DNA from 2 places in the Variovorax sp. PBL-H6 genome. Region 2 is predicted to be linked to the other one. Evidence: predicted binding sites of a transcription regulator. Region 2 holds the regulator's gene; the other holds the start of a gene.

Region 1 (11,184 bases), 3.6 Mb from region 2:
GCTTTCATCTGGGACGAGCTGCTCGAGCATTTCAGCCAGCCAGAGCACGGCGGCTGGCGCTGCGTGGCGCCGAACCTGCGCGGCTTCGAGAAGTCGAGTTCCCCGACCGAGGTGTCGGCCTATCGTGCGCACCTGCTGATCCAGGACATCGAGCAGCTCGCGCAAAGCGAGCGCGAGGACGGCCGCATCGAGGCGCTGGTCGCGCACGACTGGGGCGGGGCCTTCGGCTGGGGCTACGGCAATCAGCATGCGGACAAGCTGGGCCGGCTCGTCATCATCAATTCGCCGCATCCGGGCACCTTCGTGCGCGAGCTGCGAGACAACCCTGCGCAGCAGGCTGCCAGCGCCTACATGAACTTCCTTGCGCGGCCCGACGCCGAAACGCTGCTCTCGGCCGACGACTACAAGCGGATGTGGCTCTCGTTCACCCAGATGAAGGCCGGGCCGGAGGGCTACGGCTGGCTGACGCAGGAGGTCATGGCCAAGTACCGCGAAGTATGGGACCACGGCCTCACGGGCGCCTGCAACCTCTATCGCGTGACGCCGATGAAGCCCGCCCTGCCCGGCAAGCCTGCCGCCGAACTGCCCGAATTGCCGCGCGAACGGCTGGTGGTGGAGGTACCCACCTTCGTCTTCTGGGCACTCGACGACAAGGCGCTGCTGCCCGGCTTGCTTGAAGGTCTGGAAGACTACGTGCCCAGGCTCGATCTCAAGAAAGTGCCCGACGCCACGCACTGGATCGTGCACGAACAACCCGAGTTCGTTGCCCGCGAGATCGAGGCCTTCCTGCAGCGGACTCAGTAGACAGGCGCCGCGCCCTCCGGCCGCGTCTTGAACCGCCGGTGCACCCAGTAGTACTGCGCAGGCATGGTGTCGATGTAGCCCTGGAGACGCCGGTTCATCAGCGCGGTGTCGGCCATCACGTCCTCGGTCGGGAAGTCTTGCCAGGCCGGCAGCACCTCGATCTCGTAGCCGGCGGGCGTGAGCTTCGAGACGATCGGCACCACCTTGGCTCGCCCCAGCCGGGCAAAGCGCGACAACGAGGGCACGGTGGCCGCCGGCACGCCGTAGAAGGGCACGAAGACGGTCTGGTCGCGCCCGAAGTCCATGTCGGGCAGCAGGTACAGCAGGCCGCCCTTGCGCAGCCCTGCGATGATCGGCTTGATGCCGTCGACGCGATTGAGCGTGATCACGTTGCCGAAGCGCTTGCGGCCCTCGCGAATCCACTCGTCCACCATCGGATCGCGCTGCGTCGTGTAGATGGTGGTGGAAGGCCGCGCCGTATGCATGGTGAGCGCGGTGGCTGCCGCGTCGAGGCCGTAGAAGTGCGGCGCGAAGAGGATCATCGGCTCCTTGCCGTTGGCGATTTCGTCGATTTCGCCCGCCGAGCCCTTCACTCGTAGCCGCGCTGCCACCGTCTTTTCGGGCGCATGCCAGAGCCAGCTGCGGTCCAGCCAGGATTGCGCCACATAGACGAAGGTCTCGCGCGCGATCCGCCGCCGCTCCGCCGGCGATTTGGTCGGAAAGCAAAGGGCGAGGTTGGCGTCAACGACACGCCGACGCGGCGCGGCGACAGCGTGCAGCACGTGGCCCAGCGCGGTGCCGAAGCCGCGGACCAGCGGCAGCGGGACATGGGCCAGGGTGCGCATGAAGACAATGCCGAGGCGGGAGAACACGCTCATCGCGCGGCCTCCGCTTCGGCCGCCACGGGCGCCTCGCCACGCGGCTGCTTGTAGCGGGCGTAGTCCCAGACGTACTGCCCCGGCAGTGCACGAATCAGCGCCGCGACGCCTTCGTTCATCGCGGCGGCGGCGGCTTCGGGCGTGGCCTTCGGGTCGCCCAGGGCGGTACCGTCGTAGGGCGTGAGCCGGATCACATACCCCGCCCCGCGCGGCAGCCGTTCGCAGACGCCGAAGAAGACGCGCGCTCCGGTCTGCTGCGCCAGGCGCGGCAGCAGGGTCATGGTGTAGGCAGGGCGGCCGAAAAAGGGTGCCCAGACGCCCTGCCCCAGCGGCGGCACCTGGTCGGGCAGGATGCCGGTGTACCCGCCGGCCCGCAACGTGCGGATCAGCCCGCGCACACCGGCGACGCTGGTGGGCAGCATCTGCAGGCCGCGCCGCTCGCGCGAGCCGGCACCGATCAGCTCGGCCATCCATTTTTTGCGAGCCGGGCGGAACAGCGCCGTGATCGGGCCGTAGGCGTCGACGAAGCGCTCACCGAGCGCCTGCCCCAGGATCTCCCAGCAACCGACGTGTGGCGAGGCGACGATCACGCCCTTGCGCGCCGCCAGCGCCGCCTCCAGCTCCGCCGCTCCCTCCCAGCGCACGATCCGCGGCAGCACGCTCTCGCCCTGCGGTCGGGCCCAAAGCCAGGGCAGCTCGGCGGCCATCGCGCCAGCGGCGCCGATCGCGGGGCGGTACTGGGCGGGCGTGAAGCCGGCGTGCTCGGCGTTGTCCTTGAAGCGTTGGCGGTAAGTGGGCGAACCCCACCACACCAGCCAGCCCAGGCCGCGGCCAGCGGCATGCATCCAGCGCAGCGGCACATGGGCGAGCAATCGAAACAGAAGAATCATCCGGTTGGAGGGGGTGAAAACCAGGACGCGCACGCGGGCTGTCGCGCGGCTCGAATACAATCGAAATTGTCGCTGAGTTATGGAACTACTTGCAGGGCGACGTTAAACATCACTGCTAAAGCGTTCGCCACACTCCAAATGGATAGGCAACGCGCCAATTCAACTGCTTGGAGTTTCATCGACATGGCGAACGACTTTCTCTTCACTTCCGAATCGGTCTCCGAAGGCCATCCCGACAAGGTCGCAGACCAGATCTCGGACGCCATCCTCGACGCGATCTTTGCCCAGGACCCGCGCAGCCGCGTCGCCGCCGAGACGCTGACCAACACGGGCCTCGTGGTGCTCGCCGGCGAGATCACGACCAACGCCCACGTCGACTACATCCAGGTGGCGCGCGACACCATCAAGCGCATCGGCTACGACAACACCGACTACGGCATCGACTACAAGGGCTGCGCAGTGATGGTCTGCTACGACAAGCAGTCCAACGACATCGCCCAGGGCGTGGACCACGCGAGCGACGATCACCTCAACACCGGCGCCGGCGACCAGGGCCTCATGTTCGGTTACGCCTGCGACGAGACGCCCGAGCTGATGCCCGCGCCGATCTACTACGCCCACCGGCTGGTGGAGCGCCAGGCCCAGCTGCGCAAGGACGGCCGCCTGCCCTTCCTGCGCCCCGATGCCAAGAGCCAGGTCACGATGCGCTACGTCGACGGCAAGCCGCACAGCATCGACACGGTCGTGCTCTCCACGCAGCACCATCCGGACCAGAGCGAGACGCCGACCAAGATGAAAGCCTCGTTCAACGAAGCCATCATCGAGGAGATCATCAAGCCGGTCCTGCCCAAGGAGTGGCTGAAGGACACCAAGTACCTGATCAACCCCACCGGCCGCTTCGTCATCGGCGGACCGCAGGGCGACTGCGGCCTGACCGGCCGCAAGATCATCGTCGACACCTATGGCGGCGCCTGCCCGCACGGCGGCGGCGCCTTCTCGGGCAAGGACCCGAGCAAGGTGGACCGCTCGGCCGCCTACGCGGCGCGCTATGTGGCCAAGAACATCGTGGCAGCGGGCCTGGCGCGCCAGTGCCAGATCCAGGTCGCCTATGCAATCGGCGTGGCGCGCCCGATGAACGTGACGGTCTACACCGAAGGCACCGGCGTGATCCCGGACGAGAAGCTTGCGGAGCTGGTGCAGGAGCATTTCGACCTCCGCCCGAAGGGCATCATCCAGATGCTCGACCTGCTGCGCCCCATCTACGGCAAGACCGCGGCCTATGGGCACTTCGGCCGTGAAGAGCCCGAGTTCACCTGGGAAGACACGAGCAAGGCAGCGGCGCTGCGAGCCGCCGCAGGGCGCTGAGAGCCGAAGGGGGCGCCTCGACGAGTCAGGCGCCGTCGCCCTGCAGCAGCCGGCGTACTTCTTCGTCGCTGGTCTGCCCGAAGTCCTCGTACCAGATGCCCACCGCGCGAAACGGCTCTGGCACGTGGGCACAGACGACTTCGTCCGCCACTGTGTTGAGCAGTTGCACGGCCTCTCTCGAGCCCACGGGCACCGCCACCACGATGCGCTGCGCCTGCATTGCGCGCACCGCAAGCACGGCCGCGTGCATGGTGGCGCCGGTGGCAAGGCCATCGTCGACCAGGAGGACGACGCGCCCGGTCAGCGCCAGCGGCGGGCGCTCGCCGCGGTAGAGCCGCTCGCGGCGCGCCAGCTCGGCCTGCTCGCGTTCGATCACCTGCTGCACTTCCGCCTCGGACACCGGCCACATCGGCGGGACATCGGACATGACGCGCACGCCCCCGGGCCCGATCGCGCCCATCGCGAGCTCCTCCTGCCCCGGGAAACCGAGCTTGCGCACCACCAGCACATCCAGCGATGCCTGTAGCGCCCGGGCGACTTCCCAGGCCACCGGCACCCCGCCGCGCGGCAGCGCCAGCACCACCACATCAGACTGGCCGCGGTACGCCTCCAGTGCGCTCGCGAGCATGCGGCCCGCCTCGTATCGGTCCTTGAATTCCATCTGCGCTCCTCGTCATGGCAGCGGGATTTCAGAAACGATACGCCGCCCCGACGCCGAGCGTCCAGTTGCGCTCCAGGGCAGGTTCGAAGTAGCGCGCGTTGCCCTCGTTCACGATCACCGACCCGACATAGCGCCGGTCGAAGAGGTTGTCGATCCGCGCGAAGGCGTTGAGGTCCCAGCGCTCCCAGCGCTTCACGTACCCGGCGTAGAGCGACGCCACCGCATAGCCCGGCATGCGGGCGCTGTTGCGGTCATTGGCAGCGATGCCGCTGAGCGCGCGCAGCTCGGCGCCGGCGCGCCAACCCTCGGGCGGCACCCAGCCGAAGGAGGCAAAGAGCGCGTGCTCGGCAATTCCCGGGATGCGCTTGCCGGCGGGCACCGTGGTGCCCGCGCTGCAGGGCGAAGGAGAACAGAAGCCATCGCGGTAGCGCGCGTCGAGCCAGGTGTAGGCCAGCTGCGTGCGCCAGTGGTCCAGCGTCTCGTGCTGCCAGGCAAGTTCGAAGCCATCCCGCTTTGTGCGCCCGGCGTTCTGGAAGGTGGCGCGGCCGCCGATGTTGGTGTTGGTCACGATCTCGTCCCGCGTGCGGGTCCGGAACAGAGCCGCGGTCAGCAGCCCGCCGGCGAGGCGCGCCTTCGCCCCGACCTCGACGCTGGTGTTGACCGAGGGCTGCAACCCGAAATTGAGCCCGCCGGTGCCATCGGCGCGGTAGGACAGCTCGTTGAGCGTCGGAGTCTCGAAGCCACGGCCCGCGGAGGCGTAGAGCGCCAGGTCGGGCATGGCCTGGTAGCGCAGCGAGGCCACCGGCAGGGTCTTGCCATAGCGCGCGCTGCCGCTGTCGTCTCCGTTGGGGCCGAGGATGTAGAGGTCGCGCGAAGAGAAGCGCACATTGCTGCGGCGCACACCGGCTTCCAGCGTCCAGCGCTCGGCGAAGCGCCAGCTGCCCTGCACATAGGGATCGAGGTTGCGTACCTCGTTGCGCTCGTCGCGGCGCAGCCTGCCCTGGACGCCGAGCGCCAGCGGCGCCGCCGCGCGTCCGAAGAAGTTCTCGAAGCCGCGGCGCTGCTCCCGCAAGTTGTCGTAGGCCAAGCCGGCAACGAGGTCGAAGGGCCGATCGGCCAATTCCAGGTTGGCACTCCAGCGCAGGTCCACACCGCCGTAATCGCGCGCCAGATCGATCACGCCACCGGCATGCCGCGGGTCCACTTGCGCAGGAGAAGGCGGAATCGACTGGAACTGCACGGTGCTGCGCTGCCCGCCGTACACCATCAGACGCAGCGCGTTGCGCGCATCGATGCGGCGCTCGTACGTGAGGCCCAGTTGCTGCTGGTCGACCGTCTTGCGCGTGTCGAACTGCGTTGCCAGGGGGGCGCCGCGCGGGTCGAGCGCGTACAGCTCGGCCGACAGGCCCAGCGGGTCCTGCGCGTAGACATGCACGCTGTTGAAGACCAACGTGAGCTTGCTGCCGTCGTCCATCCGAAAGCCCAGCTTGCCGTTCTGGATCTCGCGGTCCGCAGCGCTGTGCTCGCGCCAGCCGTCTGTGTGAAAGCGGCTCGCACTCAGCGTGTAGTCGACCGTGCCGGCCGAACCGCTGAGCTTGCTGCCAACACGCCAGGTGCCGAAGCTGCCGCCGGCCGACGAGAAACCGAACGTGGGTGGCCCCTCCCCTTCCTCGGTGAAGGCCTGGACCACGCCGCCGGACGAATTGCCATAGAGCGCAGAGAAAGGCCCGCGCAGGATCTCGACCCGGTCGACGGAGCCGATGTCGATGTTGGAGGTCTGGCCCTGGCCGTCCGGCAGCGTGGCCGGGATACCGTCCACGTAGAGGCGCACGCCGCGCACGCCGAAGGTGGAGCGCGCGCCGAAGCCACGGATGGACAGCTGCAGGTCCTGCGCGTAATTCTGGCGATTCTGGAGCTGCAGCCCCGGCACCGCACCGAGGCTTTCGGACAGGTTCACCCCGAGCCGCGCGTCGCGCATCTCGCTGCCATCGACGCGGTCGACCGAGCCCGGCACGTCGAAAGACCGCACCTCGCCGCGCGGAGTGGACACGGTGATCTCGCGCAGCATGGGCGCGGGCAGAGCATCTTGCGCCTGGGTGGCACAGGAAACGGCGGCGAGCAGGCCGGCCGCGGAGAGGCTGGATTTCATCGCGGCCATTCTGGGGTTGGCAGCCGCGTGGCCGTGGTGGGCAAGACCCTAGGGCGCTGGGTACGTCTCGAAACCAGAAGCCTTTGCGCGGCCGCCGCCAGCCGTACCAGAAGCCCGCGCAGGTCGGAATGCCAAGTGCGACCCAGGCCACTGCATCGCCCAGTCCGCCATCGCTGAAGAGCGCCGACACCAAGCCGACGGACGTGAGCACGCCCAGCAGGGTCGGCCACCCCACAGGTGCCAGAAAGGATGGCGCGGCTTCGTCATGACCTCGCCTTCGCCGTCACGCCCGGGCGTGCCCTCGGGGCCGCTTGCGTGCCCTGCCCCGGTACAACTGGCGTCACCCCGGCAGGCACGGCCTTGCCGCGCCTGAGCCATAGGTAGAGGCCACTGCCCAGCACGACATCGCCACCATCATCTCGTACTGCCAGTACTTGATCACCAGGTCGGCCCACGTGTTGATCATGCCGGTGGCGCCCACGGTGAATCACGCCCAACCTCGACGTCACGGCGCACTACAACTACACCGAACTCGACGAGCAGCTCGGTCAGAAGCCGCCGCGCTGAAGGCGATGCTGCGGCTGGCGGGCTCGTACTTGACCTCGACCTCCCACTGCTCGCCGCGCAGCGGCGTGAACACGTGGCCCTGCCGCGGGGACTGCGGGCCAATCCCGGCTCGATCTGCTGCGCAACGAAGCTGCGAGCGGCGATGAGTTTTCGAAGCGGGCACTCCCCAAGGCTCTGCTGGACAAGTTCGACTCGACGGGCGACCGGATGACCTCTACGAGGCCATGATTTGGGTGGACAGGCGCTGGGACATTCACGGTGAACAGGAACGGGCTGCACGCATCGTGGACCGCTGCTGCGGACACCGCGTGGTGCGATGGCACCGGCGCTGCGCCTTGGGCGAGTGACGGCGGTAGCCCCCGCTAAACGTTCTCGGAGGCTCTTGAAAGCGTCAGATTTGCGCTTATCATTAGCACTCGCTGAAGAGGAGTGCTAACAACATTCCGCTTCCGTGGCCAGGCAGGCGGCCCCCAGCCGCCGCCCAAAAACCGAACCCCGTTTCTTATCCAGGAGATGAAATGAAACTTCGTCCTTTGCACGATCGCGTGATCGTCAAGCGCATTGAAAGCGAAACCAAGACCGCCTCGGGCATCGTGATCCCCGACAACGCCGCCGAGAAGCCCGACCAGGGCGAAGTCCTGGCCGTCGGACCTGGCAAGAAGAACGACAAGGGCGACCTGATCGCCCTGAACATCAAGGTCGGCGACCGTGTGCTGTTCGGCAAGTACAGCGGCCAGACCGTCAAGGTCGAGGGCGACGAGCTGCTGGTCATGAAGGAAGACGACCTGTTCGCGGTCGTCGAAACGAAGTGATTTTGCGGGACAGACCCGGCGAGCGCAAAGCGATCGACTGCTCTGTCCCCAACTGACCAAGTCAACATTTTTTCGGAGAAATCTCATGGCAGCAAAAGACGTAGTCTTCGGCGGCGAAGCCCGCGCACGCATGGTCGAAGGCGTGAACATCCTGGCCAATGCGGTCAAGGTGACCCTGGGCCCCAAGGGCCGCAACGTGGTGCTCGAGCGCTCCTTCGGCGCCCCCACCGTGACCAAGGACGGTGTGTCCGTGGCCAAGGAAATCGAGCTCAAGGACAAGCTCCAGAACATGGGCGCTCAGCTCGTGAAGGAAGTGGCCTCCAAGACCTCGGACAACGCCGGTGATGGCACCACCACCGCGACCGTGCTGGCCCAGGCCATCGTGCGCGAAGGCTTCAAGTACGTGGCCGCGGGCATGAACCCGATGGACCTGAAGCGCGGCATCGACAAGGCGGTCACCGCCCTGGTCGAAGAGCTCAGGAAGGCTTCGAAGGCCACCACCACCTCGAAGGAAATCGCCCAGGTCGGCTCGATCTCGGCCAACAGCGACGAAGCCATCGGCAAGATCATCGCGGACGCGATGGACAAGGTCGGCAAGGAAGGCGTGATCACCGTCGAAGACGGCAAGTCGCTGGACAGCGAGCTGGAAGTCGTCGAAGGCATGCAGTTCGACCGCGGCTACCTGTCGCCCTACTTCATCAACAATCCCGAAAAGCAAAGCGCGATTCTCGAAAACCCGTTCGTGCTGCTGTTCGACAAGAAGATCAGCAACATCCGCGACCTGCTGCCGACGCTCGAGCAAGTCGCCAAGGCCGGCCGTCCGCTGCTGATCATCGCCGAGGAAGTCGAAGGCGAAGCCCTCGCGACCCTGGTGGTGAATACCATCCGCGGCATCCTGAAGGTCGTGGCCGTCAAGGCGCCTGGCTTCGGCGACCGCCGCAAGGCCATGCTGGAAGACATCGCCATCCTGACGGGCGGCAAGGTCATCGCCGAAGAAGTGGGTCTGACGCTCGAGAAGGTGACGCTGGCTGACCTCGGCCAAGCCAAGCGCATCGAAGTGGGCAAGGAAAACACCATCATCATCGACGGCGCCGGCGCCGGTGCCGACATCGAAGCCCGCGTGAAGCAGATCCGCGTGCAGATCGAGGAAGCCACCAGCGACTACGACCGCGAGAAGCTGCAAGAGCGCGTGGCCAAGCTGGCCGGCGGCGTGGCGGTGATCAAGGTTGGCGCCGCCACCGAAGTCGAGATGAAGGAAAAGAAGGCGCGCGTCGAAGACGCCCTGCACGCCACCCGCGCTGCAGTGGAAGAAGGCGTGGTGGCCGGCGGCGGCGTGGCGCTCCTGCGCGCCAAGCAAGCTGTGGGCGACAAGCTCAAGGGCGACAACGCTGATCAAGACGCCGGCATCCGCCTGGTGCTCAAGGCCATCGAAGCGCCGCTGCGCGAGATCGTGTTCAACGCCGGCGGCGAAGCCAGCGTGGTGGTGAACGCAGTTCTGGCCGGCAAGGGCAACTACGGCTTCAATGCGCAGAACGACACCTACGGCGACATGCTCGAGCTGGGCATCCTGGACCCGACCAAGGTGACCCGCACCGCACTTCAGAACGCCGCCTCGGTGGCCTCGCTGTTGCTGACGACGGAAGCCATGATCGCCGAAGCGCCGAAGGACGAAGCGCCTGCCGGCGGCGGCATGCCCGACATGGGCGGCATGGGTGGCATGGGCGGCATGGGCATGTAAGACGGCCCGGCACTTCAGCCAACAAAAAACCCCGCGGTGCGAACCGCGGGGTTTTTTTCATTGGGGCGCCGAAGCCTCAGGCGACGGCAAGCGGCGGTGCACCGTATTCGTTGCTCTCGGGTTGGCTCGGCTGCACGGCAAAGTACAGGAGCACCAAGTTCACCAGCGGGATCAGGCCCAGCAGCAGCCACCACCCGCTCTTGCCGATGTCGTGCAGGCGTCGCGCGCCGGCCGCCATCATCGGCAGCAGGAAGGCAAGGACCACGAGACCATAGAGGACCTGGTGGATGAAGCCGGCCACGATCGCCGCGATCACGTAGGCCAGCACGAACCACCAGTATTCGGACCGCGAAGCGCGGCCGCTGAAGTCCACGTATTTGCTGAAGCAGGTCTTGACGGCTTCTTGAAAATTCATCGAACAGCTCCTCTTTATAGTTCCCACGGGAAAACTCCCGCGGCCATCATAAAGGGCGGTTCACCGGCCTTGATGACTCGGCGCAGGCTAGCGCAGCCGCGCCAGCAGCCCGGCCGTCGAGGCATCGATGCCTGTCGTGTCGCCGGAGGCGAGGCGCGGCTCGATGTCCTTGGCAAGCACCTTGCCGAGCTCCACGCCCCACTGGTCGAAGCTGTTGATCCCCCACAACGCGCCGCTGGTGAACACGCGGTGCTCGTACATCGCGAGGAAGGCGCCCAGCGCCTCGGGATTCAGCTGGTCGAAGACGAAGAAGCTGCTCGGCCGATTTCCGGGAAAGTTACGGTGCCCGCCGGCGTCCTGCTTGCCGATCATCAGTGCCTGCGCCTGCGCGAGCGCATTGGCCAGCAGCTTGGGATGATGGCCTTCCAGGTCATGTGCCGGCTCGCGCACGGCGATGAACTCCAGCGGGATCACGTCCGTGCCCTGGTGCAGCATCTGGAAGTAGGCATGCTGCCCGTTGGTGCCGGGTTCGCCCCACAGGACCGGCGAGGTGTCGAACGGCAGCGCGGCACCGCTCGCGTCGACCTGCTTGCCGTTGCTTTCCATTTCCAGCTGCTGCAGGTAGGCGGGCAAGCGCTGCAATGCGCTGTGGTAGGGCGCGATGCTGCGGCTCCTGAAGCGGTGGAAGTTGCGATACCAGACATCGATGAGCCCCAGGCGCACCGGCAGGTTCTGCGCCAGCGGGGCGCTGCGGAAATGCGCGTCCATCGCGTGCGCGCCGGCGAGCAGCCGGCGAAATCCGTCGGCGCCAATGGCCAGCGCGATCGGCAGCCCGATGGAGGACCACAGCGAATACCGCCCACCCACCCAATCCCAGAAGCCGAAGGTGGTTTCGATCCCGAAGG
Region 2 (11,184 bases):
CGGTGCGACTTTCGACGCATTGCGCAACAACCTGCGCGAGGTGCAGGCGACCACCGCCGAGATCCAGTCGATGCTGCACGCCACCTTCCGCCAGCTGAATGCCGAGCACGGCTTCGCGCTCCAGGCGCCGGCAGAGCCAGACCTGACGAGCTTTCAGGAGCAGCTGATCCAGATCGAGCGCAGCCACATCCACTATCTCGGCATCGGCAATGTGCTGAAGCTCGCGCAACCCGACTTCTGCGACAAGCTCGTGCGCGCGCTGGCCAGTCGGCTGCGCGTGGTCAACGAGGCGGCCATGACCGAGGTGGAGCGCTGGAGCAAGGGCGCCGGCGCCCAGCTCGACACGCAGCTCAAGGAGCGCCGCCGCAACTTCACCAAACGAATCGAGACCGTCGAGCGCATCCAGAGCGCCGCTGGCAATCTTGACGAGCGCCTGGCCGAGCTTGCCACTCAGGAGGCGGGCCTGGCCGAGCTGCACGTGCGCCTGCGCGAGTTCACGGCGCTGTTGACGAGCAATGAGGCGCCCTCAGCGGCTGCCGCGCGCGGCGAACTCAGTGCCGCTTGAAGACCGGGAGTCGGCGGCCCCTGGGCTGCCTGAGGACTTCGCCACGCGGGTGGTGGCATGGCAGCGCAGCCACGGGCGCAGCGAGCTGCCGTGGCAGAACACCCAGGACCCGTTCCGCGTGTGGCTTTCGGAAGTCATGCTCCAGCAGACCCAGGTCTCGACCGTGCTGGGTTACTTCGCCCGCTTTCTCGACCGCTTTCCGTCGGTTCAGGCCTTGGCTGCGGGCAGCGAAGACGAGGTGCTCGGCCTGTGGAGCGGCCTGGGCTACTACAGCCGAGCGCGCAACATGCATCGGTGCGCCCAGGACGTGGTGTCGCGCTTCGGCGGCGTCTTCCCGCGAACGGCGGCCGAGCTGCAGACGCTGCCCGGTATCGGCCGTTCCACCGCCGCCGCCATCGCCGCTTTCTGCTTCGGCGAGCGCGTCGCGATCCTCGACGGCAACGTCAAGCGTGTGCTGACGCGAGTGCTGGGCTTTGAAGGCGACCTGGCGTCGGCCGCACAGGAGAAAGCGCTCTGGGCGCTGGCGACGGACCTGCTGCCGCCGCCCGCTCAGCGGGATGCCATGGCCGGATACACGCAGGGGCTGATGGACCTGGGCGCGACCGTCTGCCTGCCGCGCAAGCCCAGCTGCATGATCTGCCCGGCCAGCGAGCTGTGCCTGGGACGGCGAGCGGGCGCGCCGGAGCGCTTTCCGGTCAAGACGCGCAAGCTGCGGCGCAGCGCGCAATCGCTTTGGATGCTGAAGGCATTCGACCGGAAGGGGCGCATATGGCTGGAAAAGCGTCCGCCGCGCGGGATCTGGGCCGGCCTCTACTGCCTGCCGGTTTACGAGAGCCGTGCCTTGCTGCTGGACGAGCTTGCGCCCGATGCGCATGGTGCCGCGCAGGACGACCCGGCCTTCCTGCACGTGCTCACGCACAAGGACCTGCACCTGCATCCGGTGTCTGTCGCGTATGCGGCGGAGCGCCCGCCGACTGCGTCGGGAAGCTGGTTCGAGGCCGGCGAATGGCCAGTGCTCGGTCTGCCGGCGCCAGTGCGCAAGCTGCTCGCGGCCAGCGACTAGCTCAAGGCGTCCAGCTCGCGGTGACGCTTGAGGGCGGCCCAGCGTCTGCTGAAGCCGCGGGCCAGCTGTTCCACCAGGAAAACCGAGCGGTGCTGCCCGCCGGTGCACCCGATCGCCACCGTCACATAGCTGCGATGGTCGCGCGCCAACGCATCGAGCCAGCGATCAAGGAATTGCTCGATGTCGCTTTGCATGCGCGCGACGTCATCGTGCTCGCGCAGCCACTCGATGACGGGCACGTCCCGGCCGGTCAAAGGCCGCAGCGTGGGCACGTAGTGCGGGTTGGGAAGCATGCGCACGTCGAACACGTAGTCGGCATCGAGGGGCACGCCGCGCTTGAAGGCGAAGGACTCGAAAACCAATGTGAGTGCGCTCTCGGGCGCGGCAATCAGTGCCTTGATGTAGCTCTGCAGCTGCGCCGGCCGGATGATGCTGGTGTCGATCACGTCCGCACCGTCGCGCAACTCGGCCAGCAACTCGCGTTCGAGCTCGATGGCCTGCACGAGGACGCGCTGCTGCTCCGGCGCATCCGTGCGGCCATCGTTGCGCGACAGGGGATGGCGGCGCCGCGTTTCCGAATAGCGTCGCACCAGCGCGTCGGTGGTCGAGTCGAGAAACAGCGAACGCAGCGACACGCCCTCGTTGCGCAGGCGCTCGAGCTGCTGCGGCACCAGCGGCAGCGAAATGCCGCTGCGCACATCCATCGCGATCGCCACGCGTCCTGCCTGTTGCTCGCGCTGCAGGGCGATGAAGGGCATGAGGAGCTCGGGCGGCAGGTTGTCGACGCAGTAGTAGCCTGCGTCTTCGAGTGCGTGCAGGGCGACCGACTTGCCCGAGCCGGACATCCCGGTGATCAGCACCAGCTCCAGGCTTGCTGGAGTGCCTTCGTTTTCGACTGCGGTGCTGTCCGCTTTCGGAACGGCCGTGTGGCTCATGCAGGAACCTCCGGCGTCTTCTTGCCCAGCATTTCTCGCGCATGCGCGAGCGAGGTCTGGGACACGCGCTCGCCGCCCAGCATGCGGGCGATCTCGCGGGTGCGGTTGTCGTCGTCGAGCGTCGACACGCTGCTCTCGGTTCGAACGCCGCCCAGGCTTTTTGCGCTCGTCTGCTGCTTGGCGACCAGCAGGTGGTGATCTGCGCAGGCAGCCACCTGCGGCAGATGGGTGACCGCAAGTACCTGGCGATCGCGGCCCAACTGCTTCATGAGGCGGCCGACGGTCTCGGCCACTGCGCCGCCGACCCCGGCGTCAACCTCGTCGAAGATCAGGGTCTGCGCGGCGCCGAGCTGGCTTGTCGTGACCGCGATCGCCAGCGCGATGCGCGAGAGCTCGCCGCCGGAGGCGACCTTGCCGATTGCGCGTGGCGTGCTGCCCGGATGGCCCGCGACCAGGAAGGCCACGTCCTCCAACCCATGGCGGGCAGGCTCGGCCAGCGTTTCCAGCGCGACCTCGAAGCGCCCGCCCTGCATGCCGAGGCCCTGCATCGCCTGGGTCACGGCCTGTGCCAGCCGCGGGGCCGCCTGCTTCCGGGCCTTGCTCAAGGCCCTGGCGGCCTTCGTGTAGGCCTGTTGCGCCGCGTTCTCGGCGCGCTCCAGCGCTTCCAGATCACTTTGCGCATCCAAGGCCTGCAGGTCGGCCTGCCAGCTCGCGAGCAGCGAAGGAAGCTCGGCCGGCGTGCGCTTGTAGCGGCGGGCGAGCGACATCCACAGGCCCATCCGCTCGTCGAGTTCGGCAAGCCGCTGCGGGTCCGCGTCGGCTTGGCGCAAATAGCCGTGCAGGGAGTGCGCGGCATCCGAAGCCTGAGCCACGCTCGAAGCCAGCACTTCGCCCAATTCCTTGAAGGCAGGCTCGATATGCTCGCAGTTCTGCAGCAGCGTGACGGCCCGGTTCAGCGCGGCCAGGGCACCGCTCTCGTCGTCTTCCAGCGCGCCGCAGGCGCCTTCGGCGGCGTCGATGAGCGCCTGCGCATTGGATATACGGGTGTGGCTCGCCGCGAGCTCTTCCCACTCATCGGCACCCGGGGCGAGCTTCATGACCTCGCCCACTTGCCATTGGAGGCGTTCGCGCTCGCGCTGCAGCGAATCCTGGGCCGAGCGCGCCTTGTCCAGCGCTGTGACAGCGTGACGCCACCCTTGCCAAGCCTGCGCGAGAGCCGCAACTGCATCTTCGGCGCCGGCATAGGCGTCGAGCAGCCGGCGCACCGCCTCGGGGCGCGTCAGGCTTTGCCACGCGTGCTGGCCGTGGATGTCGAGGAGCCGGTCGCCGAGTTCGCGCAGTTGCGTTGCCGTCGCGGGGCTGCCGTTGATCCAGCCGCGGCTTCGGCCTTGGAGATCAACCGTCCGGCGCAGCAGCAACGCATCGCCGGCCTCGAAGCCGCCTTCGTCCAGCCAACCGGCGAGAGCAGGCTCGCTATCGAACTCGGCGCTGACGTCGAGGCGCTCCGCGCCTTCGCGAACCGCGCTGGCGTCCGCACGATTGCCGAGGGCCAATTGAAGCGCGTCGATCAGGATCGACTTGCCGGCGCCGGTCTCGCCGGTCAGCACGGTGAAGCCGGTGGCCAGATCGAGTTCGAGCGCGCGCACAATCACAAAATCGCGCAAGGCGATGCGTCGCAGTGCCATGTCAGTGCCCGCTCGAAATACTGAAGGGCGCAACATGCGCCCGGGAGCGGTGGCGAACAGATTGAGCATGCGGGCTCACTGGAGTGCCTTCGCCTTTGGCTACAGTGCTTTTCGCCGTCGAGGCGGCCGTGCGGCTCATGGATCAGGAACCTCCTTCGTTCCAGTGCAGTTTCTTGCGCAAGGTGTCGAAATAGCTCCAGCCCCGGGGGTGCAGGAAACGTACGCGGTAGTCGGAGCGCCGCACCACGATCTGGTCGCCGATTGCCATGGTTGCCAGCGACTGCATGTCGAAATTGGCGCTCGCGTCCCGGCCGCCGACCAGTTCGATCGAGACCTCGTCCGCGTCCGGCAGCAGGATCGGGCGGTTGGAGAGCGAGTGCGGTGCGATCGGCACCATCACCCAGCCCGGCACAGCCGGATGCAGAAGCGGGCCGCCGGCCGATAGTGCGTAGGCGGTGGAGCCGGTAGGCGACGCGATGATCATGCCGTCGGCGCGATGGTTGGCGACGAAGTGATGCCCCACCGAAACCCGGAGTTCGACCATGCCCGAGGTTGCGCCGCGGTTGACGACCACGTCGTTCATGGCAAGCGCATTGAATACGGAGGCGCCTTTGCGCACCACCTTCGCCTGCATGAGGCTTCGGTGGTCTTCCTCGTAGTCGCCGGCCAGCATCGGGATCAGCGTGGTCTGGTAGTCGTTCAGCGCAATGTCGGTAATGAAGCCCAGCCGCCCACGATTGATGCCGATCAACGGCAGGCCGTAGCATGCCAGTTGGCGCCCGATGCCGAGCATCGTTCCATCGCCGCCCACCACCAGGCCAAGATCGCATTGCCGGCCGATCTCCTCGACAGACAGGGCGGCGTAGCGAGTCCGCTGCGGCTCGCCGTCTTCCCCCTGCTCGACGAAGACCTCGCAGCCCTGAGATTCGAGGAACGCCCCGATGCCCTCCATGATCTCGTCCAGCGCGCCGGCTGGCGCCCGCGCGCCAGATGCCTGGTACTTGCCGATCAATGCGACGCGCCGGAAGCTGGATGTCATCGGTAAATTACAACACTAAAATCTTTCGATGCTGGACGATCGCGCCAAGTTGCTGCTCAAGACGCTGGTAGAGCGTTACATCGCCGAAGGGCAACCGGTGGGCTCCCGTACGCTCTCCCGAGCTTCGGGGCTCGAGCTCTCGCCTGCGACCATTCGCAATGTCATGTCGGACCTGGAGGGGCTTGGGCTCATTGCCAGTCCTCACACTTCGGCAGGACGCATTCCAACGGCGCGGGGCTATCGCCTGTTCGTCGACACCATGCTGACGGCACAGCGCGAGCAGTTCGCGGCTCCCAGCCTGCCGCCCGACCAGCCGCAGAAGGTGATCGCCAATGCGGCGCATTTGCTCTCGAACCTGTCGCAGTTCGTCGGCGTGGTCATGGCGCCGCGACGCGCCTCGGTATTCCGGCAGATCGAATTCCTGCGCCTGTCAGACCGTCGATTGCTGGTGATCATCGTCGCACCCGACGGCGACGTGCAGAACCGTGTGATCTTTCCCGAGGTCGACTATTCGCAATCGCAGCTGGTCGAAGCCTCGAACTACATCAATGCGCATTTCGCCGGCCTGTCCATCGAACAGGTGCGCGACCGGCTGCAGTCCGAAATGGAGCAACTGCGCGGAGAGATTGCCGCCCTCATGCAGGCAGCGGTGCAGGTCAGTTCGGAGGTGATGACGGAGGCGCAGGACGAAGTGGTGATCGCGGGCGAGCGCAACCTGTTCTCAGTCACCGATTTCTCCAGCGACATGAGCCATCTGCGCAGAGCTTTCGAGCTCTTCGAGCAGAAAGCGCAGCTGCTTCGCCTGCTGGACGTATCAAGCCAGGCCGAGGGCGTTCGGATCTTCATCGGCGGGGAAAGCCAGGTCGTGCCTTTCGACGACCTCTCGATCGTCAGCGCGAACTACGAGGTCGATGGCGAGGTGGTGGGAACACTCGGCGTCATCGGGCCGACGCGCATGCCTTACGAGCGCATGATCCAGATCGTCGACATCACGTCGAAGCTGGTCAGCAATGCGCTGAGCCACCGCAAATAGACAAGGGCGAGCCGCCCACTAGAATCCCGGCTGCGTGGGCCGTTAGCTCAGCTGGTTAGAGCAGCGGACTCATAATCCGTTGGTCGATGGTTCAAGCCCATCACGGCCTACCACCGCACTGCGTCGTCCCCCGGTACAGCTCTGCGGGCATGCTATACTCGCAAGCTGTGCGGCTGTAGCTCAGTTGGATAGAGTACTTGGCTACGAACCAAGGGGTCGTGGGTTCGAATCCTGCCAGCCGCACCACCAACAAGAAAGCCTGCAACGAGAGTTGCAGGCTTTTTTCCTTTGGAGCTTCAGGCCATGAGCAAGGCATTCACCAAAGAGAACGACGCGGACGACGACGACGATGACGGCACGGCCGGCGTGCCGCCGCTCCCCGCCGGCGGCAAGAACTACATCACGCCGCAAGGCTATGCGCGTCTGCGCGACGAGTTGCTCGAATTGATGGACGTCGAGCGGCCGAAGGTGGTCGAGGCGGTTCACTGGGCGGCCAAGAACGGTGACCGATCCGAGAATGGCGACTACCTCTACGGAAAGAAGCGCTTGCGCGAGATCGACCGGCGCATCCGCTTCCTGACCAAGCGACTCGAGGTCGCCGAGGTGACGGATCCATCCGTCCACCATGGCCGCGACCAGATCTTCTTCGGTGCCACTGTTCGCTACACGGACGAGACAGGCGATGAGCGGCAGCTGACCATCATTGGCATCGATGAAGCCGAGAGCGCGCACGGACAGGTGAGCTGGATTTCCCCGATCGCCAGGGCTCTGCTGAAGGCGCGTGAAGGCGATGTAGTCAAGTTGGCAACGCCGGGAGGCGTGCACGAGATCGAGGTGCTGTCGGTCAGCTATCCGCCACCATCGTCCGCCGTGGGCTGAGCCTCAGGAAGCCGGAACGGTCCGCGAGGCGGCGAGCACGGAAGGAGTACGTCGCGCAGCCCGCAGCACGGCCTCGAGGTGAGTCCGGTCGCGCACCGCGATCACGAAGCGCAGGTCGGTGGAGTCCTGCGGCGTCTCGTCGGCCATCTCCACATGCGTGATGTCGGCCTCGGCATCCGCCAACGTGGCGGCGACCCGCGCCAGCACACCCTTGTCGTTGCGCACGGTGATGACCACGCCAGTCTCGAAAGTGCGCACCGGTTCGTCCGCCCATTCGACGGCGAAGAAGCGTTCGCTGTCCTTGTGCCGCAGGCGCTGCCCGACGCCGCAAGCTTCGGTATGCACCACCAGGCCTTCGCCGTGGCCGAGATAACCTACGATCGGATCATCGGGAATGGGCCGGCAGCACAGCGCGAAGCGCACGGAGGAGTTCTCGCTGCCGTCCAGTGTGACGGCGCCCTGGGAGACGGCCTCGTGGGCGGTGAAGCGCTCGCGGCTCAGCATCAGTGCGTCCGGCTTTTCGCCGCGTTCTGCCAGCAGCCCCATCAGCCGCTTGGCGACGATGGTGGCGATGCGCTTGCCCAAGCCGATGTCGGTCAGCAACTCCGAGCGGGTGCGGTTGCCGGTGAAGCGCAAGAGCTTTTCCCAGATCTGCTGGTGCTCGTCGTCATCCTCCGGCAGGTTCCCGAGGCCCTCCGCGCGCAGGGCCTGCGCCAGCAGCTTTTCACCCAATCCTTCCGACTCGGCATGCGCGAGGGTCTTCAGGTAGTGGCGGATTTTCGAGCGTGCGCGGCCGGTGCGTACGAAGCCAAGCCACGCCGGATTGGGCGTCGAAACGGGTGCGGTGATGACTTCCACCACGTCGCCGTTCTTGAGCTCGGTGCGCAGCGGAACCTGGTCCCCGTTGATGCGCGCGGCCGAAGTGTGGTCGCCGATGTTGCTGTGGATGGCATAGGCGAAGTCGACCACCGTCGCACCGCGCGGCAACGCCAGGATCTGGCTCTTTGGCGTGAAGACGTAGACAGCATCAGGGAAGAGATCGACCTTGACGTGGTCCCAGAATTCGGCAGCGTCGCGTGTTTCGTCCTGAATGTCGAGCAGCGATTGCAGCCATTTGGTGCCCAGCCTCTCGCCGGTCGCCGCGCTCGGTTCGGACGCCTTGTAGAGCCAGTGGGCGGCCACGCCGGACTCGGCCACGACGTGCATGGCTTCGGTACGCAGCTGGAATTCGACGCTCACACCCGCCGGCCCCACCAGCGTGGTGTGCAGCGACTGGTAGCCATTCAGCTTCGCAATGGCAATGTGGTCCTTGAACTTGCCCGGCAGCGGCTTGTACATCTGGTGCAGGATGCCCAGACCGGTATAGCAGGCGATCACCGACGGCACGATGAGGCGAAAGCCGTAGATATCGGTCACCTGGGCGAAGCTCAGGTGCTTTTCTTCCATCTTGCGATAGATGGAATAGAGCGTTTTTTCGCGGCCGGCGATCCGCACGCTCATGCTGGCTGCCGCGAAGGCGGTTTCCAGTTCCTGCTGTACCTTCTGGATCAGGTCACGGCGCCGTCCGCGTGCCTTGGCAACCGCCTTCGCGAGGATCGCGTAGCGCCAGGGACGCAGGTGCCGAAAAGACAGATCCTGCAGTTCCCGGTAGGTCTGGTTGAGCCCGAGCCGGTGCGCAATCGGCGCGTAAATGTCGAGGGTCTCGCTGGAGATCCGGGCCCACTTCTCGCGCGGGGCATCTTCGAGCGTCCGCATGTTGTGCGTGCGGTCGGCCAGCTTGACCAGGATGACGCGCACGTCACGCGCCATCGCCAGCAGCATCTTGCGAAAGGACTCGGCCTGGTTCTCCTCGCGGGTGTTGAAGCGCAGCTTGTCGAGCTTTGTGAGGCCATCGACCAATTCAGCCACTGGCGCGCCGAAGCGCTCGATCAGCTCCGACTTGGTGACGCCGCAATCCTCGATCGCATCGTGGAGCAGGGCGGCCATGAGCGCCTGCGCATCGAGCTTCCATTCCGCACACTGCGCGGCCACGGCGATCGGATGAGTGATGTACGGTTCGCCGCTGTTGCGCAGCTGGCCCAGATGCGCCTCGTCGGCAAAGCGGTAGGCGCGGCGCACCTGCTCGACGTCTTCGGCGCTCAGGTAATCGAGCCGATCGGTGAGCGCGGCGAAGCTGGCGGCAGCTGCATTCAGCGCCGCCGGACTCGGCCTGGGCGTGCCTTTGGGGGCACCTGACTGGGGCTTGACAACCGCGCTCATGCTTGTCACTTTAGCTTGGCGACTGGTTAGATGTCTTTGTGCAATAAAAAAGCACCGCGTTGCGGTGCTTCTTTGTTGCAGGTGTGCGTCAGCTCAACCGGGGACCTTCTTGAGCATTTCGAGCCCGATCTTGCCTTCGGCGATTTCTCGCAGGGCCGTGACGCCAGGCTTGTTCTTGCTCTCGATCTTCGGCGCATGACCTTGGCTCAGCATGCGCGCACGGTAGGTGGCGGCCAGCACGAGCTGGAAGCGGTTCGGGATGTGTTGCAGGCAGTCTTCGACGGTGATGCGGGCCATTTGGGTCTTTCGGCTTACAGGCGAGGCCTGGTCGGGATCATGGAATGTTCAGGGCAGCGAAGGTGTCGGCACGCGCGCGGCGCTGTGCGGAATACCGGAGCCGCTGAGCGTGGACGATCGCCTTCAGGTCGAAAAGTGCGCGCTCAAATAACTCATTGATTATAACGAAGTCGAATTCGTTGGCACGCGCCATCTCCTCGGCGGCATTCCGCAAACGCAGCTCGATCACTTCGGCGCTGTCTTCGCCGCGCCGCTCGAGACGGGACCGCAGCTCTTCCCAGCTCGGTGGCAGGATGAAGATCATTACCGCGTTCGCAAAGGTCTTGCGGATCTGAATCGCACCCTGGAAGTCGATCTCCAGGATCACGTCGGCACCTTGGGCGATGCGATCCTCGATCGCCTTCTTCGAGGTGCCATAGCGCTGTCCGTGTACATGGGCCCACTCGACGAATGCTTCGGCCGCGACCATTGCATCGAATTCCGAAAGCGGGACAAAGAAGTATTCGCGGCCATGCTTCTCCTGGCCACGCGGTGCCCGTGTGGTGTGCGAGACGGAGGGCTGTACGGCGGAGTCCAGCTCCATCAAGGCCTTGACCAGGCTCGACTTGCCGGCGCCGCTGGGCGCCGCGACCACGAAGATGTTGCCGGGGTAGTCCATTCGCGCGTTCCCTGTTACTCGATGTTTTGAACTTGCTCGCGCATCTGTTCGACCAGCACTTTCATGTCCACCCCGATGCGGGTGAGCTCCAGCGTGGCCGACTTGGATCCGAGAGTGTTGGCTTCGCGATGCAGCTCCTGAATCAGAAAGTCGAGGCGCTTGCCAATCTCGCCGCCCTTCTTCACCAGCCGCTCGATTTCATCCAGGTGTGAACCCAAGCGCGTGAGTTCTTCAGCGACGTCGATGCGGATGGCGAAGGCCGTGGCTTCCGCGAGCGCACGGTCCTGTGCGGCCTCCGGTGGAGTTCCGCCGCTCGCGCCCAGGGCTTCCTGCCAACGTTCGAGGAAGCGGTTGCGTTGCTGCTGGACGAGCTGGGGAACCAGCGGCAGCGCCTGCGCCACCAGGACGCGCAGTTGGGCCAGATGGTCCTGCAGCATCTTGGCGAGCCGTGCGCCCTCGCGCTCGCGTGCGGTCATCAGGTCCTTGAGCGTCTTCGTCGCCAGCCCCGAAAGCTCCGGGCCCCAGTCGCTGCGGGCGGCCGTTTCGCCGGCCGCCAGGCGCAACACGTCGGCCACGCTGAGCTCGCGCGCGGCGGGCAGCCAGGCTTGGATGCTGTCCTGCAGCCCATTGAGCCGCTGCAGCAGCTTGGTCGAAGGCTCGCCGATCCCCGCTGCGGCGCCGCTCTCGATTGCCGCGCGGACCTCGACCTTGCCGCGCTTGAGCTGGCCGGTCAGCAGCTCGCGCAGCATCGGCTCGTGCTGGCGCAGCTCT

Evidence for each region. The regulator HrcA, encoded in region 2, represses chaperone genes, less so after heat shock. The targets are predictions, from matches to a motif close to TTAGCACTCNNNNNNNNNGAGTGCTAA.
Region 1: the regulator HrcA is predicted to act here: its motif matches at 7,724-7,750, upstream of groES (co-chaperone GroES).

The regions. Positions count from the first base shown of each region.
Region 1 covers NZ_LR594659.1:1,301,787-1,312,970, reverse strand. Annotated here, with positions in the region: gene G3W89_RS06210 (alpha/beta fold hydrolase) at 1-804, shown strand, start outside; gene G3W89_RS06205 (LpxL/LpxP family acyltransferase) at 798-1,682, opposite strand; gene G3W89_RS06200 (lysophospholipid acyltransferase family protein) at 1,679-2,572, opposite strand; gene metK (methionine adenosyltransferase) at 2,756-3,937, shown strand; gene G3W89_RS06190 (phosphoribosyltransferase) at 3,963-4,598, opposite strand; gene G3W89_RS06185 (TonB-dependent receptor family protein) at 4,627-6,747, opposite strand; gene G3W89_RS33470 (hypothetical protein) at 7,088-7,213, opposite strand; gene groES (co-chaperone GroES) at 7,833-8,126, shown strand; gene groL (chaperonin GroEL) at 8,212-9,864, shown strand; gene G3W89_RS06170 (DUF805 domain-containing protein) at 9,941-10,279, opposite strand; gene pgi (glucose-6-phosphate isomerase) at 10,367-11,184, opposite strand, start outside.
Region 2 covers NZ_LR594659.1:4,889,914-4,901,097, reverse strand. Annotated here, with positions in the region: gene G3W89_RS23245 (dynamin family protein) at 1-565, shown strand, start outside; gene mutY (A/G-specific adenine glycosylase) at 591-1,628, shown strand; gene rapZ (RNase adapter RapZ) at 1,625-2,563, opposite strand; gene recN (DNA repair protein RecN) at 2,560-4,248, opposite strand; gene G3W89_RS23225 (NAD kinase) at 4,391-5,287, opposite strand; gene hrcA (heat-inducible transcriptional repressor HrcA) at 5,316-6,320, shown strand; tRNA gene G3W89_RS23215 (tRNA-Ile) at 6,357-6,433, shown strand; tRNA gene G3W89_RS23210 (tRNA-Arg) at 6,490-6,566, shown strand; gene greB (transcription elongation factor GreB) at 6,624-7,199, shown strand; gene G3W89_RS23200 (RelA/SpoT family protein) at 7,203-9,458, opposite strand; gene rpoZ (DNA-directed RNA polymerase subunit omega) at 9,552-9,755, opposite strand; gene gmk (guanylate kinase) at 9,793-10,413, opposite strand; gene G3W89_RS23185 (YicC/YloC family endoribonuclease) at 10,428-11,184, opposite strand, start outside.